3 regions of the Comamonas sp. 26 genome follow, and region 3 is predicted to be linked to each of the others. Evidence: riboswitches for the same ligand, from Rfam matches in the RefSeq annotation. Region 3 holds a riboswitch; each other region holds the start of a gene.
The links. A riboswitch is a leader RNA that binds a small molecule or an ion and turns the genes downstream of it on or off. The one in region 3 is predicted to bind thiamine pyrophosphate.
Positions count from the first base shown of each region.

Region 1: it holds a riboswitch for thiamine pyrophosphate, as region 3 does, so the genes downstream of both, CLU84_RS10745 (long-chain fatty acid--CoA ligase) here and thiC (phosphomethylpyrimidine synthase ThiC) in region 3, are expected to answer to the same signal.
Region 2: it holds a riboswitch for thiamine pyrophosphate, as region 3 does, so the genes downstream of both, CLU84_RS11620 (FAD-dependent oxidoreductase) here and thiC (phosphomethylpyrimidine synthase ThiC) in region 3, are expected to answer to the same signal.

Region 1 is NZ_PEFL01000001.1:2,349,882-2,354,154, reverse strand. Features, by position in the region: gene CLU84_RS10760 (biotin transporter BioY) at 1-497, opposite strand, end outside; gene CLU84_RS10755 (energy-coupling factor transporter transmembrane protein EcfT) at 514-1,107, opposite strand; gene CLU84_RS10750 (energy-coupling factor ABC transporter ATP-binding protein) at 1,100-1,864, opposite strand; TPP riboswitch at 2,633-2,724, shown strand; gene CLU84_RS10745 (long-chain fatty acid--CoA ligase) at 2,792-3,874, shown strand; gene CLU84_RS10740 (acyl-CoA reductase) at 3,871-4,273, shown strand, end outside.
Region 2 is NZ_PEFL01000001.1:2,539,989-2,544,261, forward strand. Features, by position in the region: gene CLU84_RS11605 (ankyrin repeat domain-containing protein) at 1-259, opposite strand, end outside; gene CLU84_RS11610 (SH3 domain-containing protein) at 376-876, shown strand; gene thiD (bifunctional hydroxymethylpyrimidine kinase/phosphomethylpyrimidine kinase) at 944-1,816, opposite strand; TPP riboswitch at 1,883-2,004, shown strand; gene CLU84_RS11620 (FAD-dependent oxidoreductase) at 2,069-3,163, shown strand; gene thiS (sulfur carrier protein ThiS) at 3,272-3,469, shown strand; gene CLU84_RS11630 (thiazole synthase) at 3,488-4,273, shown strand, end outside.
Region 3 is NZ_PEFL01000001.1:1,001,029-1,005,301, forward strand. Features, by position in the region: gene CLU84_RS04595 (ABC transporter substrate-binding protein) at 1-378, opposite strand, end outside; gene CLU84_RS04600 (nitroreductase) at 562-1,221, shown strand; TPP riboswitch at 1,291-1,420, shown strand; gene thiC (phosphomethylpyrimidine synthase ThiC) at 1,681-3,624, shown strand; gene CLU84_RS04610 (alkyl sulfatase dimerization domain-containing protein) at 3,782-4,273, opposite strand, start outside.

The DNA of each region.
Region 1 (4,273 bases), 1.3 Mb from region 3:
AAGGCCAGCGTCACTTTGAAGGCCTGCACAAAGCTCATATTGGCCAGTTGCATGAGGCCCAACACGCCAAAGGCATGCAGACACAGCAGACCACCGACCACGGAGGCGATAAAGGCGCTGAAGGCTGTGCGGCGGGGCGTGCTTTGCGGCAGGGTCGCCATGATGGCACCCGTAATGCCAGCGGCCAGCGCATAACCGATGAGATAACCGGCAGACGGTGCCATGAACACGCCAATACCGCCGCGCCCGCCAGACAAAAGGGGCAAGCCCACGGCCACGGCAGCGAGGAATAGCAGCATGGACTGCAGACCGCGCCACGGGCCGAGCATGACGCCTGCCAGCATCACGCCCAGCGACTGGATGGTGATGGGCACGCCAAACGGCAGGTCAATCTTGGGGATCAGGCCCATCACGGCCATCAGCGCCGCGAACAGCGAGACCTGAGCCATGGAGCGTGCGCCTTGGCGCGATACGGTGTGGGAGGAAGAAGTGTTCATCATGTCTCCGAAAAATTTAGAAGCCCAGTCGTGCCCAGAGGGCGTCGGCCACACGACGCGTGGCCTGCAGCATGTGAATCGTCAGCGGTGCAATCAGGCGCAGGCCGCCGCTTTTGCCGGTGCGCAGGCGGTAGGCGTCGTCCAGATTTTTCCATTGCACAAAAAAGTGTTCGGTAAAGCGCAGCATCAGCGCAATTTGCATGGCCACGCGCTCGGTAGGAATCCCCAGTTTGGCAAGCGGCGAGAGCAGCCACTCCAGCACCTCCACCAGATCGCTGGGGCGGGTGGTAATGGTCAGAGCAATGCCCAACGTAGATGCGCAGATCAGCCGCAGGGCGCTGGCAGCGGCCAGTTCACGGTTGCCCATGAAAACATGAAAGCCCGCCACCAGCAGCGCCGCGATGATGACCGAGCGCATCAGCCTGCGGGCAATCTGCGTGGCCTGGCCTAGCGACAGCCACAGCATCATGCAAAACACGCCGCAGCCCGCCAGCAGCAAGGGGGAGGCTATTAAAAACAATAGCGTGCCAAACACGGCTAAAAGCAAGAGCTTGAGCCCGGCTGGCCAGCGGTGCAGCCAGGTGGCGTATTGGCTGTAGAGGCTACCCATGGTGTGGCTCGCCTGTGTGCGGGGTGGCTGCGCTTGAAGGATTCAGACTGGCAGCCAGTTCTGCGGAGATTTGTGCCGCAACCGCCTCTTCATAAGCGCTGCAGACCTCGCGGCCGGGGCCGTCGCCGCGCAGCTTGCCTTGTTCCAGCCAGATCACGCGCTCAAAGTCGCGCACATGCTCGAGTACGTGGGTAGAGACCAGAATTTGCTGGGGCGCAGCGGCAATGTCCCGCGCCAGCCGCGCCTGTCCGAGCAGGTCCAGGCTGGCAAAAGGTTCATCAAGCAGCAGCACCTGGGGCGATGCAATCAGCAGCGACAGCCAGCATACCTGCTGACGCTGGCCCTGGCTGAGACTGCTGACGGCGCGCTCGGCCCAGTGGGCCAGTCCGCGCTCAGTCAGCAGCTCGCGGGCTTTGGCCTTGGCTTGTTGCTTGTTCAAACCCTTGGGGCGCAGACCCAGTGCCAGTTCTTCCTCTACGGTGGGGAAGATGATCTGGTCATCGGGGTTTTGAAACATCAGGCCGACAAGGCCGGGGTTGTGCTGGCGTGCTTGCAGCAAATCTGCGCCGCCCATCAGCACCTGCCCGGTCTGTGGAATCTCCAGCCCACACAGCAGTCTGAACAGGCTGGATTTGCCTGCGCCGTTGTTGCCAATAACGCCGATGCGCTTTTGCTGCAGCGTCAGGTTCAGCCCATCAAACACCGTGGTCTGGCCGCGCTGCAGGCGGATATCGAGCAGTTGCATGCCGCTGCTCATGCGCAGACTCCTGCTGGCCGCTGAGGTGCGAGGACGGACGGGATTGGATGGGGAAAGTGAGGGCGAAGGACTGACATACAGAGCTGACTGGCGAAACCTTGGCCCTCAGCAGCAAAAACGGTCTGAGGGTTGCGATGCAGGCGGATTCTAGCGCTGTGAATTTGCTTTCAAAAGCATGCAATTGCTGCGCTTTTTATATGAATTTCCTATAAGAAATGATTTCTTCACTTTTGCGGCTTTGCGGTGAATGTTTAAAGGCACTTTGGCTTCAGTTAACAGATAGATCGTGCAAAGATGGCGGGAGAACGTTTTTTGTGCGTCTTTTATGCAGTCTTTGTCGCTCAATCTCGCTTAACTTGCGTATTAGTGCGTTTGAAGATCAATGCGTTTGGCCGTTGTTGCCGGTGTTTTGGCGCAGCTTGCCGCGCAGATCGGCGGTGGTGCTTTGAAAACCAGTATTTAAAAGCCTGATTGGAGGCTTGAAACGCTGTTTTTTGCTTTGCTGCAGGCAAAAACAGGGGGTGAAAAAAGTTGAAAAATTTCAGTAAGGGCAGTGGTTTTTATAAAAAACGGCTCCTGCGCTTGGGTGCTCAGGGTCAAAAGACTCCTAACTTCCATGTGGATGCAAGGTGTTGAGCACTATCGATATGGCTTGAGAAGCAATACCTGAGCCAGTTTCAGGGCACAGAGTCCTTTTGCTATGCGTGCGCAGCGCTTGATGGGGCAAGGCTAGCGCAGTCCGTACGCCCACCCGGTGAGTTAAGATGCTGCCGCGCTCCGGGGTGCACGCAAGTGCTGAGATCTACACCCGTGAACTTGATCCGGGTTATTCCGGCGGAAGAAGAGCTTGCACCCTGCACAATCCTGCTCAAGTGGCACTGGCAAGGGGGCCTTCGGAGCACCTCATCTCGCTCTCGAAGGAATTTCATGGACAAGGCCGCTTCACTGGTTGCAGACCTGCTGGCATTTATTGCGCAGGATGCTTGTACCGACGACCAGTTTGATCAACTCGCCCTGCGGCAGTTCGCCTATCAGTACGAATCTAATACCCCGTTTCGCAGCTTTTGCCAGCGACGCGGTGCCACGCTGCGCAATGTCAGGACCTGGAGCGATATTCCTGCTGTGCCCATTGATGCCTTCAAGGCAATGGAATTGCGCAGCCAACCCGCATCGGCCACAGAGCGCATTTTCATGACCAGCGGCACCACAGGCCGCGCGGCGCGCGGGCGGCACTTTCATCCGCAGCTGGATGTATATGACCTGTCGATGAAACGCTATTTTGCGCAGCGCTTTATGCAAGGGGCTGAGCGCCTGCCCATGGCTATTTTGTTCCCCGATGAACAGGCCATGCCCAATTCATCGCTGGCCCACTATCTGGCGCTGGCCAAATCAGAATTTGGCACGCCTGACAGTCGCTACTTTTTGGGCTCTGAAGGGCTGGATGTGCCGGGCCTGTGCGCCGCGCTGGAGGAGTCTCAGCGCAGCGGACAGCCTTATGCGCTGCTGGGTGCCAGCTTCAGTCTGGTGCATGTCATGGACGCTTTGCGTGCGCAGGGCCTGCGTTTTCAGCTGCCTGCAGGCAGCCGCATTCTGGATACGGGCGGCTACAAAGGGCAGTCGCGTGAGTTGCCGCTTGAAGAGTTCTATGCCGATCTGAGCGATCTGCTGGGCGTTCCGCGCACGCACTGCATCAATATGTATGGCATGACGGAGCTGAGCACGCAGTTCTATGACGACGGCAACGCAGTTCTGCCTTCGGTCAAGTCTGGCCCGCACTGGATTCGCTCGCGCCTGGTTGAGCCCATTACGGGACGCAGCGTGGCCGCTGGCGAACGCGGCATTCTGGTGCACTGCGATCTGGCCAATTACAACTCTGTCAGCACCATCCTGACGGAAGACGTGGGCCTGTGGGCAGATGGCGGCTTTTTGTTGCTGGGCCGTGCTGAGGGTGCTGCGGCCAAGGGCTGCTCTTTGGCCGTGGATGAATTTGTGAAAGCCGCCAGCGCATGACGGCCAACAGCAAGGTGCAGCAGATCAAGGCCGGTTATTTGCCGGGGCTGAGCGACGACGAGGTGCAGTGGCATGTGCTGCACTTTGAGCGCAATGGCACGCGGCTGGAAGTGTCTGTGCCTATGCTGACTGGCGAGCAGATGCAGGCGCTGGCAAACCGGGTGCGTAATGCTGCGGCCAAGCATCTGCGCAGCATGACAGTCGCCCAGATCATCGACGTGATTGACCGCGCCATGGCGCGCCTGCTCGACCGCAATGACGCTTATCGCCAGCAGGCCGAGGCCTGGCTGCCCGTGGTCAGCGGCTATGACGCAGATATGGTTCGCCTTGGCCTGACGGGATTTTTCAAGACCTTTCGCGCCGCGCAGCTCAAACGCTTTGTGGCCGAGGACTTTGCCA
Region 2 (4,273 bases), 1.5 Mb from region 3:
TAGCCAGCAGCAGCGGCGTATTGCCCCGCCCATCTTGCACATCCACCTCAGCGCCCTGGCTCAGCAACTGGCGCACCTTGACGGCATCGCCGTCGCGGGCGGCCTGCAGCAGCAAGGGGCCGAGCGACTTCACATCAGCACTTAACGCACCCGAACCCGGCTGAGCGTCCGGCACAGCCGTCTGGGCCGCTGTCGCCTCAAGCGGCGTGGACAAAGAGGCCGCCACTGCCAGCAGGCTCCACAACTTGATCATGAGCATCCTTTCCGGGTTTCACCCTGTTCAGCCCCTGTCAGCTTTCTACAGGAACTATAGCTACCTACGCAAGTCTGATGCGGGTTAGAACCACTTTCAGCAAGAAAAGGAGAATCTGCCCCGTGCTCTGTAACCCAAGCCGCACAACGACCTGGATCCGTAAGGCTGTAACCTCCGCAGCCAGTTCAGCCTTGATTGCGCTGACCGGCCTCAGCACCAGCCTGATGCCCGCCGCCGCCCAGGCGCAGGAGTTCGTCAGCATCAAGGGCAATAGCGTGAACGTGCGCGAAAAGCCCAGCACCCGCTCCTCCACCCAGTGGGAGCTGAGCAAGGGCTACCCGCTGCAAGTCACCCAGCGCAAAGGCCAGTGGCTGCGCGTCAAAGACTATGAAGCCACGCTGGGCTGGGTCCACGCCCCGCTGACCAGCAAGAGCCCGCATATGGTGGTGACGGCGCGCACGGCCAATCTGCGTTCAGGCCCCGGCCAAAAGCACGGCCGCGTGGGCCAACTCAAGCAGTACGAGGTGCTGCAGACGCTGAAAAAGCAAGGCGGCTGGGCCCAGGTGCAGCGCAGCAACGGCCAGAGCGGCTGGGTCGCCAAGAGCCTGGTCTGGGGCTGGTAAGCCAGCGCCCACCCGGACAAAAAAGACAAAAGGCCTGCAATGCAGGCCTTTTCGCATTGGAGAGAAATCAGCCTTGCACAATCCGCTGCGCACGCGGTGCGTAGCCGTGGTTCAACGGGCCGTGGCCGTGGCCGGTATAGACATCAGCACCCGCTTCAATCGCGCCCAGAATATAGCGGCGCGCCTCGGTCACCGCCTGCGCCAGCGGCAGGCCCTGAGCCAGAAATGATGCAATGGCCGACGACAGCGTGCAGCCCGTGCCGTGGCCGTTGTGGGTCACGATGCGCTGCGACTGCAGACGCAGATAGTCGCTGGCAGACTGACCCTGCAGGCCCAGTACATCCATGACCACATCGCCATTCAGGTGCCCGCCCTTGAGCAGCACTGACGGCGCGCCCAAGGCGAGCAAATCTGCCACCGCGGCATCCAGCGCCGGAATTCCGTCAATGCTGCGGCCCAGCAGCAATGCGGCTTCGTCCAGATTGGGGGTGATGACCGTAGCCAGCGGAAACAACTCCTTGACCAGCGCCTGCGCTGTCTCCGGAACAATCAGGCGGTCGCCGCTGGTGGCAACCATCACCGGGTCCAGCACCACATTGGTGAGCTGGTGACGGCGAATGGCGTCGGCCACCACACTCACCACCTCAGGCGTTGCCAGCATGCCGATCTTGACCGCATCCACGCCAATGTCGCTCACCACGGCATCAATCTGGTCACGCACGGTGTTGAGCGGAATGCCGTGAATCCCAGTCACGCCCAGAGTGTTCTGCACGGTGATGGCGGTAATGGCCGTCATGCCATAGCAGCCCAGAGCCGCGCAGGTCTTGAGGTCGGCCTGAATACCGGCACCGCCGCCGCTGTCCGAGCCAGCAATGGAGAGCACGCGCGCATAGCGCTTTTGGGAGGAGCCGGAGATGGGGGAAGAAGCAGTCACTGTCATGGAGAAAAATTATCGCCCATGCGCATGATCAATGCGCGGTGTTTACGGTTGTGCTGTAATGCCCGACGGACGAAACAGGGGTGTCCTTCAGGCAAAACAGCCTGCGCGGACTGAGAAACACCCTGAGGGCCATGCCCTCTGCACCCGATCCAGATCATGCTGGCGTGGGGAGTTTCACAAGCTGCAAAGCATGCCGCGTTTTGTCCTGCACATGGCTGGGGTTCATGTGCAAGGCTGAAAAACGAATTGCACATGTCATTGCTACAAGCTTCTTCAAAGATCGCCATTCTGGGCGGCGGCCTCATGGGTCGCCTCCTGTCCTTGGCGCTGGCCCAGCGCGGTCACTCCATTGATCTCTATGACGCTCATGGCCCGCAAGGCGATGGCGCTGCCGCACGCGTGGCCGCTGCCATGCTCGCGCCGCTGGCCGAGTCGGCCATTACCGAGCCCGGCGTGGTGCGCATGGGTCAGCACGCGTTGAACCGCTGGCCCGAGCTGATCGGTCAGCTGAACCAGCCGGTGTTTCTGCAGCAAAACGGCACGCTGATTCTCTGGCACCGCCAGGATCAGAGCGACGCCGCACGCTTTTTTGGCCTGCTGGAGAAAAACCGCCGCATCAACCCCAGCCTGCCGGCCATGGAAGAAAAAACGGGCGCTGCGCTGCAGGAATGCGAGCCCGCGCTGCAAGGCCGCTTCAATCAGGCCGTCTATCTGCCCGGTGAAGGCCAGTTGGACAACCGCCAGCTGCTGGCTGCGCTGGTGGAAAAACTCAGCGCTCTGGGCGTCAACCTGCACTGGGACAGCCCGCGCGAGCTGAGCGACTTCCGCCCCGGCGAAGCAGGTCAGCCCGACTTTGTGTTTGATTGCCGGGGTCTGGGCGCCCGCACGCAGTGGAAGGATTTGCGCGGCATTCGCGGCGAGGTGGTGCGCATTCATGCGCCTGAAGTCACGCTAGCCCGCCCCACGCGCTTGATTCATCCGCGCTACCCCATCTATATCGCGCCCAAGGAAGATCACCTGTTCGTCATTGGCGCCACCGAGATCGAGTCCGACGATATGTCGCCCGCCAGCGTGCGCTCGACGCTGGAGCTACTCTCCGCAGCCTACACCGTACACCCCGGCTTTGCCGAAGGCCGGATTGTGGAGATCGCCACCCAGTGCCGCCCCACCCTGCCCGATAATCTGCCCGCCGTACGCCTGATGGCCCCGCGCACCATGGAAGTCAACGGTCTGTACCGCCACGGCTTCATGATCTCGCCCGCCATGCTGGACGTGGTGCTGGAGCTGGTGGACCACAATGACTCGCCACTGGCCCGCGAATTTGATGTCGCAATCCACCGCGCCTAGAGCACCTGAGCCTGAACTTTGGCGCACAGCACTTGCACCCGCAGCGCGCACAAGCAATGCGGCGCATGGGTTTAAGTTAGCGCCAGCCTATTTTTTCGTTGTAAAGCCATGAAGATCACCCTCAACCAGCAAGCCACCGACCTGCAAGCCAACGCCACCGTGGCCGATGCGCTGGCGCAAATGCAGGCCAAGCCCCCATTTGCCGTGGCGGTCAATACGATTTTTGTGCCCAGGACACAGTACGCGGCTCACAGGCTCAACGAGGGCGACAAGATGGAAGTCATCTCCCCCGTCACCGGCGGCTAAAACCGACAAGAACAAATCATGAACACCAAGACTACCGACGACGCACTGGTTCTCTACGGCCAGCGCTTTGAAAGCCGCCTGCTGCTGGGCACTTCGCGCTATCCATCGCCAGCGATTCTGGAAGCGGCTGTTGAGCGCTCCAAGCCCGCCATGGTCACCGCTTCGCTGCGCCGCCAGGGCAGCAATACGGCCGATGCCGCCGAAAACGGTGCCAGTTTCTGGGAGCTGCTGCGCAAGCTGAACGTGCCCGTGCTGCCCAATACCGCTGGCTGCATGACGATTCAGGAAGCCATCACCACGGCCCAGATGGCCCGTGAAGTGTTTGACACCCCGTGGATCAAGCTGGAGCTGATCGGCGACGACTACACGCTGCAGCCCGATACGCTGAACCTGGTCGAAGCCGCCTCCATCCTCATCAAGGACGGCTTTCAGGTGCTGCCCTACACCACCTACGACCTGGTGCTGTGCCAGAAGCTGGTGGACGTGGGCTGCCAGGCCGTCATGCCCTGGGCCGCGCCCATTGGCACGGGCCGTGGTCCCGTCAACCCCTACGCCATGCAGATGCTGCGCGAGCGCCTGAAGGTGCCGCTGATTGTGGATGCCGGTCTGGGCCGCCCATCGCATGCCTGCACGGTGATGGAGTGGGGTTATGACGCCGTTTTGCTGAACACCGCCGTCGCTCTGTCTGAACACCCCGTGGCCATGGCCGGAGCCTTCTCGGATGCCGTCAACGCCGGTCACGCTGCACACCGCGCAGGTGCCATGGCCGAGCAGAACTCCGCCCAGCCAAGCACGCCCGTGCTC
Region 3 (4,273 bases):
CTTTTTCTCATCGGCCACCTTGCCCATGGCCAGCCCGGCACTGGAGGTGGTGCCGCCAATCAGCATATTCAGGCCCTGCGTATCAAACCACTCGCGGGCCTTGCTGGCGGCAATATCGGCCTTGTTCTGGTGGTCGGCCGTCAGCACTTCAATGGGCTTGCCCAGCAGTTTGCCGCCAAAGTCGTCCACCGCCATCTGCACGGCCAACGCGCCGCCCTTGCCGTCTACATCGGAGTAGAGGCCGGACATGTCGGTGATGAAGCCTATGCGAATCTTGTCCTGCGCCTGAGCGCTTGCGGCGGCCAGCAGGCAGCCCAGTGCCAGCGTCAAGGTGCGTGGCGAGAAAACGGTGGCAGCGGAAACAGAGCGAGGCTTCATCAAAGTCATCTCCTGAGGTAGTAAGCGCCTATGCATGGCGACGGGCAGAACGCATGGTCGCAGCCGTCGCGCGCTGCGCCATCAGGGCAAGCACGGGGCTGCTGCGGCGGATACGTATCCGTGGTGACTTGTGAAAAGTGCCACAGCTTTTACACTGCAGTGCAGCAAATCAGGAAAAAACCCATGAACATCGAACAAGCCTTGCAGCAACGCCGCTCCGTGCGTGCTTTCACACCCCAGACTGTCCCCGGCGAAGTGGTGCGAACCCTGCTGGAAACTGCATCTCAGGCCCCTTCCGGTGGCAATATGCAGCCTTGGCGCGTGACGGCGGTGGGCGGTCAAGCTCTCAAGGACTTGAGTGCCAGGGCCAAGGTGACTGAGCCCGTGCAGCGCCCTGGTCTGTCCTACCCACCCGGACTGTGGGAGCCCTACCGCAGCCGCCGTTTTGAAAACGGCGAAGAGCTGTACCAGGCCCTGAACATCGGCCGCGAAGACAAGGGCGCTCGCCTTGCGCAATTGGCCAAAAATGGCGAGATGTTTGGCGCCCCCGTAGGCATCTTTATTGCTGTGGAAGAGCGCTTGGGCTATGCGCAGTGGGTGGATCTGGGCATTTACCTGCAATCCTTCATGCTGCTGGCGGCCGAGAAGGGGCTGGCTAGCTGCGCACAGGGCTTCTGGCGCATGTACAACGACATGCTGATTGAGCAACTGGCGCTGCCGGGCGGCTACCAGATCGCTTTTGGTATTGCGCTGGGCTACGAAGATACGAGCGCGCCCATCAACCAGTGGCGATCGAGCCGGGCGACCAGCGGTGAGTGGCTGGCGCTGCAGGGGCTGGATTAAGCACTTGACGGTCACCACAGTTAAACCGCTGCCATCTTTCGCCTTTTGTGCCGAATCAGGCCTATACTGAGTGCTGCTCCGGGGTGTGCGAAAGCGCTGAGAGACCAGAGATCGAGCTGTTGAAAGACTGCTCGATCAAGGCCAACCCGACGAACTTGATCCGGTTCATACCGGCGGAAGAAGAGCGGGACCCTGACGCAGGGCCAGAGAATTAAAGGCAAGGCGCCACTACGCCACAGCCCCAGACACTTTGGCACAGCAAACCCCAGGCGCTTCTCGCGTACTGGGGTTTTGTCTTTTTAAAGGCACCCGGCGCGCAGAGGACAAGGCTGAAATCCATGCATTTCAGCAGCACAGGCCAGACATCCTCACAGGGTGCAGCGCCAGTGCAGGGAGATCAGCACAGGGCCGCACTCCACGGAGCGTTGAGACAACTTCACACGCTTTACGGAGACTGCGATGAACGCCCCTGATTCCATCTTTACGCCAGCTGCTGGCAACGCCCCTGATGCCACCCGTTTTGCCGAGTTGCTGGCCCAGTCGCGCCAGCCGTTTCCGGCATCCACCAAGAGCTATCTGAACGGCGTGGTCCATCCCGACCTGCGTGTGCCGGTGCGTGATATTGCGCTCACCAATGGCGAGCAGGTCAGCGTGTATGACACCTCAGGCCCCTACACAGACCCTGCTGTGCAGATCGATGTGCGTCAGGGCCTGCCAAGCCTGCGCGGCGCGTGGATTGAGTCGCGTGGCGACAGCGAGTATTACGTGGGCCGCCAGCGCGTGGCGCTGGATGACGGCGGCAAGCGCGGAGAAGAAGACCTGCGTGTAGACCAGCTGCGTGCCGAAGCCGCTGCATTGCAACGCCAGCCACGCCGCGCCAAGAGCGGCCAGAACGTGACCCAGATGCACTACGCCAAGCGCGGCATTATCACGCCCGAGATGGAATACGTGGCGCTGCGCGAAAACGGCCGCCGCGAATGGATGGAGCAGTACCAGCAAGACGCCGCGCGTGAATTGCGTTTGGCTGGCAACAGCATGGGCGCGGCCATCCCCAAGATCATCACCCCTGAATTTGTGCGCGACGAGATCGCCCGTGGCCGCGCCATCATTCCCGCCAATATCAACCACCCCGAAATTGAGCCCATGGCCATTGGCCGCAATTTCAAGGTCAAGATCAATGCCAACATCGGCAACTCCGCTGTTACGTCGAGCATTGAAGAAGAAGTCGAAAAGCTGGTCTGGGCCATTCGCTGGGGTGCAGACAACGTGATGGACCTGTCCACCGGCAAGAACATCCACACCACGCGTGACTGGATTGTGCGCAATTCGCCCGTGCCCATCGGCACCGTGCCCATCTACCAGGCGCTGGAAAAAGTCGGCGGTATTGCCGAAGACCTGACCTGGCCCATCTTCCGCGACACGCTGGTGGAACAGGCCGAGCAGGGCGTGGACTACTTCACCATCCACGCGGGCGTGCGTCTGGCGTACATCCACCTCACTGCCCAGCGTCGCACCGGCATTGTTTCGCGCGGCGGCTCCATCATGGCCAAGTGGTGCATGGCCCACCACCGCGAGAGCTTCCTGTACGAGCACTTTGAAGACATCTGCGACATCATGAAGCAGTACGACGTGAGCTTCTCGCTGGGCGATGGCCTGCGTCCCGGCTGCGCATCGGACGCCAACGACGAAGCCCAATTTGCTGAGCTGGCCACGCTGGGTGAGCTGACGCAAGTCGCCTGGAAGCACGATGTGCAGACCATGATCGAAGGCCCCGGCCATGTGCCCATGCACATGATTCAGGCGAACATGACCGAGCAATTGAAGCACTGCCACGAAGCGCCGTTCTACACCCTTGGCCCGCTGACGATTGATATCGCCCCCGGCTACGATCACATCGCCAGCGCTATTGGTGCGGCCATGATCGGCTGGATGGGCACAGCCATGCTGTGCTACGTGACGCCCAAGGAGCACCTGGGCCTGCCCGACCGCGACGACGTCAAGCAAGGCATCATCGCGTACAAGATTGCTGCGCATGCGGCGGATGTGGCCAAGGGTCATCCTGGTGCCCGCTCACGCGACGATGCACTCTCGCAAGCGCGCTTTGACTTCCGCTGGCAGGACCAGTTCAACCTGGGTCTGGACCCTGACACCGCGCAGGCTTACCACGATGAAACCTTGCCCAAAGACAGCGCCAAGGTGGCGCACTTCTGCTCCATGTGCGGCCCCAAGTTCTGTTCCATGAAGATCACGCAGGAAGTGCGCGAATTCGCCGCAGCCAAGGGGCTGGCTGAAGATCAGGCGATTGCCGCTGGCATGCAAGCCAAGGCAGGGGAGTTCAACAAGTCTGGCGGTGATTTCTACATTCCCATCATCAGTGCATCGAGCGATACGACGGCGCGTTGATTTGAGATGAAATAGTACTGTAGCGCTTGTGTATCAAGCGCTACCTGCTATTAAAAACAAAGGGCAAGCTGTTTGGCTTGCCCTTTTTCTATGCGGCTGTAATCTGCGCCCCAGTTCTTGCACCACCTCTAGCGAGGGGCTTTGACTGCGCCGAAGATCACTGCGTGACGGTTTTGAGCTGGCTCTTGAGGGTGAGCATGTGCTGGATATACACCGTCAGCTCCTGGGTCGGCATGCCCGGCTGTACGCGCAAGGCATAGGCATCCAGAGCCGTTTGCAGCACATCTTGGTTGGTAGGCTCGGCAAAGTAGGCGATATCGGCAAGCTGGCAGGCCAGAGCTGGGTCGCTTTTGCTCAGTAGCTTGATCTGATCGTTGACGTTTTGCACGCCGCCGGCCATGGCCACCATCTGCTTGCTGAAAGTCGCGCGAGATGCAGGGTCCCATTCCGAAGGGATGCCATTCCACCAGCCGCCGTACTCCTTGAGCACCATGCTGGCTACGTTCTTGAAGCGCACATAGGTCTCCGCCATGTCTTTGCGGCCGCGCAGGTTCTCTGGCAACTGCACCGCGGCGACGATTTCGTCAGGGCGCTTGTCGGCGTTGAGTCCATCAATCACCTGATCCACAGCGGAGCTGAGCATGTTGGC